DNA from 2 places in the Arthrobacter sp. Ha26 genome. Region 2 is predicted to be linked to the other one. Evidence: riboswitches for the same ligand, from Rfam matches in the RefSeq annotation. Region 2 holds a riboswitch; the other holds the start of a gene.

Region 1 (3,405 bases), on a different contig from region 2:
ATGAGCCAGCCGGCACTGGGCGCGAACGCCGTTGCGGCTGAAACTGCCGCGAAGCCGATACTGCCGATGATCAGCAGCCGGCGGCGCCCGATCCGGTCGCCGAGGCTCCCCATGGCGACGAGCAGTCCCGCCAATACCAGCGGGTAGGCGTCCACGATCCACAGAAGTTCGACGCCGGAGGCATCCAGCGCCCGGGCTATTGCCGGCAGGGCAAAGGTCAGTGCGGTGTTGTCAACGGCGACGAGGAGGACCGGGAACATCAGTAACGCCAACGCGAGCCAGTCGCGCCACGTCCCCCGGGCCGTAGCCGGCCGGTGGGTGCTTGCCGGATTAAGGCGGGTGTGGTCCTGCTGGGTGGGTGGGAAAGCGGTCATCTCTTAACTATACCGTCCAGACGGTATAGTTAAGAAACTGGTTCAGGAGCCTGCATGATTGGAACCATGGCCAGAAAACCCGTCGCGCGAGATGCAGTCCTCGATGCCTTTGAAGAACTCCTGATCGACGTGGGGGAGCGGGCCGCCACGCTGGATGCGGTGGCAAAGCGGGCAGGAGTCTCCAAGGGCGGGCTGCTGTATCACTTCCCCAACAAGGAGGCGCTGATCGCGGCCACCCTTGAACGGCTGGACCACCTGGCAGGGGAGGACCTTGCTGCCATGGCGTCCGCACCCGAAGGGGCGGCCGCCTATTTCATCCGGTCGTCGCTCTGGTCCGATACCCCCATGGACCGTTCCTTCGTTGCGGCTACCCGCCTCGCTGAGGTTGCCCATGAAGAGGCCCGCCGCCGCTTCGCAGCCATCCAGCAGCAGTGGCTGGAGCTCATCGGCAAGGACGTGGGGGCGGCCATGGCAAAGGCTGTGCTGTACATGGGGGACGGTTTGTACTTCAACGCCATGTGGGAGAGCGGGCCGGCCGGAAAGGCCGGCAACCGGCAAGCGGAGGTGGATGGACTCCTGGCCGCCGTGGAGCGGCTCAGGGGCTAGCTGCCATTTGCCCCACAGCCTGCGCCATAGGAGAATTGGTCCATGTGTTGGCCGCCCCGGGCGTGCCAAGACAAATCCAAATGAATAGCCTTTGATCTGCGGCGGGAGAGTTCTGCCAGAAGGTACAAGCAGGCGCCGTAGGAGCAATACCTCCCCAGGAATCTCACAGGCCCATGTACCGCCGCGGCGAGGCACCTCTGGAAAGCAGCACGCTGTCCGCGTTGGGATCCTGTCCCGGTGACTTGGACTGCTGTGCTCACCGACGGTGCAAGCGGGGCCCGCGCCAGCAGGCAACGCGGAAACTCTCAGGTCCAGTTACAGAGCGGGGAGGACCCGAATCGATGTGGCGTACCCTGCGCCGCCTTAGTTATGGAGTTCCTCGTGACTGTATCTCCGGCCTCCGCCATTCCGGCCTCCGCCTCCCCGGACGCCACCGCTCCGGCTGCCACCTTCGTTGACCGGCACATCGGGGCCCGCCGCCAGGCCGACGTCGACACCATGCTCGAGGCTGTGGGCTACGACACCGTGGACGCGCTGGTTGACACCGCCGTGCCCAAGGACATCCGTCAGGACTCGGCCCTGGAATTGGGTGGCGCGCTGAGCGAGGTGGAGGCGCTCGCCGAACTGCGCCGGCTCGCGGCGAAGAACAAGACTGCGGTGCAGATGATTGGCCAGGGTTACTACGACACCGTGACCCCGCCGGTGATCCGCCGGAACATCCTTGAGGGCCCGGCCTGGTACACCGCGTACACGCCTTACCAGCCCGAAATTTCCCAGGGCCGGCTGGAGGCGCTGCTGAACTTCCAGACCATGGTCCAGGACCTGGTGGGCCTGCCCATCGCGAATGCGTCCCTGCTGGATGAAGCCACGGCTGTGGCCGAGGCCGTGCTGATGATGCGCCGCGCCAATAAAAATAAAGATGCGCGCGACGGCAAGACGGTGCTGGATGCCGACTGCCTGCCGCAGACCATCGCCATCGTCAAGGGCCGCTCTGAGGCCCTCGGCTTCGAGGTGGAAATCGCGGACCTGTCCAAGGGCCTGCCGGACGGTTCCATCAACGGCGTGGTGCTCCAGCAGCCCGGCGCCTCAGGCCGGATTTTTGACCACACCGCCGTGATCGCTGAGGCGAAGGGACGCGGTGCCCTGGTCACCGTCGCCGCCGACCTCCTGGCCCTCACCCTCATCACGCCTCCCGGTGAGCAGGGGGCGGACATCGCTGTCGGCTCGGCACAGCGCTTCGGCGTCCCGCTGTTCTATGGCGGCCCGCACGCCGCCTACATGGCGGTGCAGAAGGGCCTGGAGCGTTCCATGCCCGGCCGCCTGGTGGGCGTCTCCAAGGATTCCGCCGGAGTGCCTGCCTACCGCCTGGCACTGCAGACCCGCGAGCAGCACATCCGCCGCGAGAAGGCCACCTCCAACATCTGCACAGCCCAGGCGCTCTTGGCCATCGTTGCCTCAATGTATGCGGTCTACCACGGACCGGAGGGCCTGAAAGCGATTGCCCGGTCCGCGCACGCCCATGCCAAGACCCTCGCCGCCTCACTCGCCGCCGCCGGTTTGGACGTGCTGCACACGAGCTTCTTTGACACTGTGACCGTTTCCGTTCCGGGCAAAGCCGCGGGCATCATCGCTGCCGCTGAGGCCCAGGGCATCAACCTGCGCAGCATCGACGCGGACACCGTGGGCTTCTCCACGGATGAAACGACGACGACGGCAATCGTCGACGCCGTCCTCGAAGCTTTTGGAGTTGAAGCCTCTGGTGCCGGGCTGGGCAACGTGACAGAGGGTTTTGCCCTGCACGACGCCGTGGAACGTTCCTCCGACTTCCTGCAGCACCCGGTGTTCAACACCCACCGCTCAGAAACCCAGCTGCTGCGCTACATCCGGAAGCTCAGCGACCGGGACCTGGCGCTGGACCGCACCATGATCCCGCTGGGTTCCTGCACCATGAAGCTGAACGCCACGGCCGAGATGGAAGCCATCTCCTGGCCCGAGTTCGCCTCGATCCACCCGTTCGCCCCGGACTCCCAGACCGAAGGCTGCCGTGAACTGATCGGGGACCTGGAATCCCAGCTGACGGAGATCACCGGGTACGACCAAGTGTCCATCCAGCCCAACGCCGGTTCCCAAGGCGAGCTGGCCGGACTGCTCGCGATCCGCGGCTACCACCACTCCCGCGGGGAGGCGCAGCGCAACGTCTGCCTGATCCCGGCCTCGGCGCATGGTACCAACGCCGCCTCGGCTGTCCTTGCCGGGATGAAGGTTGTTGTGGTGGCCACTGCGCCGGACGGCACCATCGACCACGCCGACCTGTACGCCAAGATCGAGGCGCACAAGGACGCCCTGTCCTGCATCATGATCACCTACCCGTCCACGCACGGAGTGTACGACGGTGACGTCCGCGAAGTCTGCGACGCCATCCACG
Region 2 (3,405 bases):
GCGTGATCAATCGTGCCGTCGGCAGCCGTGGCCACCACAACAACCTTCATGCCCGCAAGCACGGCGGAGGCGGCGTTGGTTCCGTGAGCTGAGGCCGGGATGAGGCAGATGTTGCGCTGCGCCTCACCGCGGGAGTGGTGGTAGCCACGGATCGCCAGCAGTCCGGCCAGCTCGCCCTGGGAACCGGCGTTGGGCTGGATGGATACCTGGTCGTACCCGGTGATCTCGGCGAGGTCAGCTTCCAGGCCGCTGATCAGTTCACGCCAGCCGGCAGTCTGGGAGTCGGGCGCGAAGGGGTGGATCGAGGCGAACTCGGGCCAGGAGATGGCTTCCATCTCGGCCGTGGCATTCAGCTTCATGGTGCAGGAACCCAGCGGGATCATGGTGCGGTCCAGCGCCAGGTCCCGGTCGGAAAGGCGGCGGATGTAGCGCAGCAGCTGGGTTTCTGAGCGGTGGGTGTTGAACACCGGGTGCTGCAGGTAGGTGGAGGTGCGCAGCACGGACTCGGGCAGTTCGAACCCGGCGGCTTCCACAACGGGACCGGCGCCGAAGGCGACGACCACCGCGGAGAGGACCTCCGGCGTCGTGGTTTCATCGACTGACACGCCGACGGTGTCCGCGTCGATCAGGCGCAAGTTGATGCCGCGGGCTTCGGCGGCGGTGATCACCTTGTGTGCCTTGCCGGGCACGCGGACGGTGATGGTGTCGAAGAAGGTGTCGGATACCAGTTCGCGGCCGGCGATTTTCAGCGTGGTGGCCAGGGCGCGGGCGTTGTTGTGTACGGTCTCGGCGATTGCCTTGAGGCCGTCGGGGCCGTGGTAGACGGCGTAGAAGGACGAGACGATAGCCAGCAGCGCCTGCGCGGTGCAGATGTTGGAGGTGGCCTTCTCGCGGCGGATGTGCTGCTCGCGGGTCTGGAGGGCCAGGCGGTAGGCGGGGACACCGGCGTTGTCCTTGGAAACGCCCACGATGCGGCCGGGGAGTGTGCGCTCCATGCCTTCACGGACGGCCATGTAGGCGGCGTGCGGGCCACCGAAGAACAACGGCACGCCCAGGCGCTGGGTGGAGCCGACGGCGATGTCCGCGCCCTGCTCGCCCGGCGGGGTGATCAGGGTGAGGGCCAGGAGGTCGGCGGCCACGGTGACCAGGGCGCCGCGGTCCTTAGCCTCGGCGATGACGGCGGACTGGTCCCAGACGCGGCCGGAGACGCCGGGCTGCTGGAGAACCACCCCGTTGATGTCGCCCTCGGGCAAGCCGTTGGTGAGGTCCGCGATCTCCACCTCGAAGCCGAGGGCTTCGGCGCGTCCCAGCACGATGGCGATGGTCTGCGGGAGCAGGTCGGCGTCCAGGACAGTCTTGCCGTCCTTGGCCGTTTTGTTCTTGTTGGCCCGGCGCATCAGCAGCACAGCCTCGGCCACGGCGGTGGCTTCGTCCAGCAGGGAAGCGTTGGCCACCGGGAGGGCCGTGAGGTCCTGCACCATGGTCTGGAAGTTCAGCAGCGCCTCGAGCCGGCCCTGCGAAATCTCGGGCTGGTAGGGCGTGTAGGCGGTGTACCAGGCGGGGGATTCGAGGATGTTGCGGCGGATCACCGGCGGGGTCACAGTGTCGTAGTAGCCCTGGCCGATCATCTGCACGGCCATCTTGTTCTTGCCGGCCAGCTTGCGGAGCTCGGCGAGGACCTGGACTTCGCTCAGGGCGCTCTCGAGGGTAAGCGGCTTGTCCTGGCGGATGGAGTCGGGGACTGCGCTGTCGACGAGGCCGTCAACGCTGTCATAGCCGACGGCCTTGAGCATGGTGTCGATGTCAGCCTGGCGGCGCGCGCCGATATGGCGGTCAGCGAAGGTGGTTGGGGACGATTGAACCGTCATGAGAGGAACTCCATAATTCAGGTGGCATACATCGCCACTTTGATTCGGGTTCCTCCCCGCTCTGTATTGGACCTGAGAGTTTTGCTTTGCCCTGCTGTTCAGCGGGACGCCACTTGCACCGTCGGTGAGCCCGGTTGCCCGGACTGCTTTCCAGAGTTGCCTTGCCGCGGCGGTACGTGGGCCTGAGAGATTCCTGGGGAGGATTTGCTCCTACGGCGCCTGCAGAACGTACCGGCAGGACTCTCCCGCCGCAGATCATTAGCATGTGCCACTGGTGGGTGACACGGCTCACACCATACAGGATTCGGCGCCGGGATGCCAAATCCGCACCGTTTTAGGGCGGGCGTACGACGGCGGGACGCCGGCCGTCGGCCCCTTCCCAAGGCGTCACGGGGGAACCGCGGTGGTCACCGGGCGCTCCCGGCCTGAGAGAATAGCCCCATGGAAATCGCCCTGGGCCTTCTGGTTCTGGTTGCGGTGGTCTGCGCCGGAAGCGCGCTGGGCCGGAAACTCAATATTTCGGTTCCCTTGCTGCTGGTGCTGGCCGGTGTTGCCGGTTCCTTCCTCCCGTTCGTTCCGCGGATTGAGCTGAACCCCGAGCTGGTCCTGATTGGCCTGTTGCCGCCGTTGCTCTACGCGGCGGCCCTGCGGACTTCACTGTTCGATTTCAGCTCCAACCGCCGTTCCATCGGGCTGCTCTCGGTGGGCTATGTCATCTTCGGCACGATTGCCGTGGGATTGGTGGTTTCGTGGCTGTTCCCTGAGATTCCGCTGGCCGCCGCGTTCGCGCTCGGCGCCGTCCTGGCGCCGCCGGATGCGGTGGCGGCAACCGCCATCGCCCGGAAGGTGGGGATGCCGCGCAGGATCGTCACTATCCTGGAGGGCGAATCCCTGGTCAACGACGCGACGGCGCTGATCTGCCTGCGGGCAGCGATCGCCGCCATCTCAGGGTCCGTGTCCGCAGTGGAGATCGCCGGGGACTTCCTGCTCGCGGTGGGCGGCGGGCTGGTGGTAGGCATCGCTGCGGCCTACGTTTTGACCGAACTACGCAAGCGCATCCGGAACGTGGCGATCAACACCTCCACATCGCTGGTGGCCCCCTTGGTGGCGTACCTCCCGGCGGAAGCGATCCACGCGTCGGGTGTCCTCGCCGTCGTCGTGACCGGGTTGGTGATGGGCACCAAGGCGCCGTCCATGCCCAACGGCGCCGCCCGGCTGAGCCAGCGCAGCAACTGGAACACGCTGCAGTTCCTGCTCGAAAACTCGGTCTTCCTGCTGATCGGGCTGCAGGTGCGGACCATCATCGAGGGCGTCCAGGATGATTCCCTTGGTGCCGCACGGATCTGGGCCGGCTGCGCGGTGATCCTCGCGGCGGTGCTGGTGCTCCGGCCGGTGTGGGTGTTCCCGGCGACGTACCTGCCCCGACTGATTCCGGCCGTCCGGCGCAACGATCCGAACCCGCCCTGGCAGTTCCCGGCCATTGTCTCCTGGGCCGGGATGCGGGGCGTTGTCACCCTGGCGGCGGTGCTGGTGCTGC

What was found. A riboswitch is a leader RNA that binds a small molecule or an ion and turns the genes downstream of it on or off. The one in region 2 is predicted to bind glycine.
Region 1: it holds a riboswitch for glycine, as region 2 does, so the genes downstream of both, gcvP (aminomethyl-transferring glycine dehydrogenase) here and gcvP (aminomethyl-transferring glycine dehydrogenase) in region 2, are expected to answer to the same signal.

What each region holds. Positions count from the first base shown of each region.
Region 1 is NZ_JBNHGX010000006.1:20,378-23,782, forward strand. Features, by position in the region: gene AC5RVY_RS14335 (MFS transporter) at 1-374, opposite strand, end outside; gene AC5RVY_RS14340 (TetR/AcrR family transcriptional regulator) at 441-980, shown strand; glycine riboswitch at 1,073-1,171, shown strand; glycine riboswitch at 1,172-1,311, shown strand; gene gcvP (aminomethyl-transferring glycine dehydrogenase) at 1,350-3,405, shown strand, end outside.
Region 2 is NZ_JBNHGX010000001.1:874,138-877,542, forward strand. Features, by position in the region: gene gcvP (aminomethyl-transferring glycine dehydrogenase) at 1-1,868, opposite strand, end outside; glycine riboswitch at 1,920-2,027, opposite strand; glycine riboswitch at 2,029-2,126, opposite strand; gene AC5RVY_RS04180 (Na+/H+ antiporter) at 2,310-3,405, shown strand, end outside.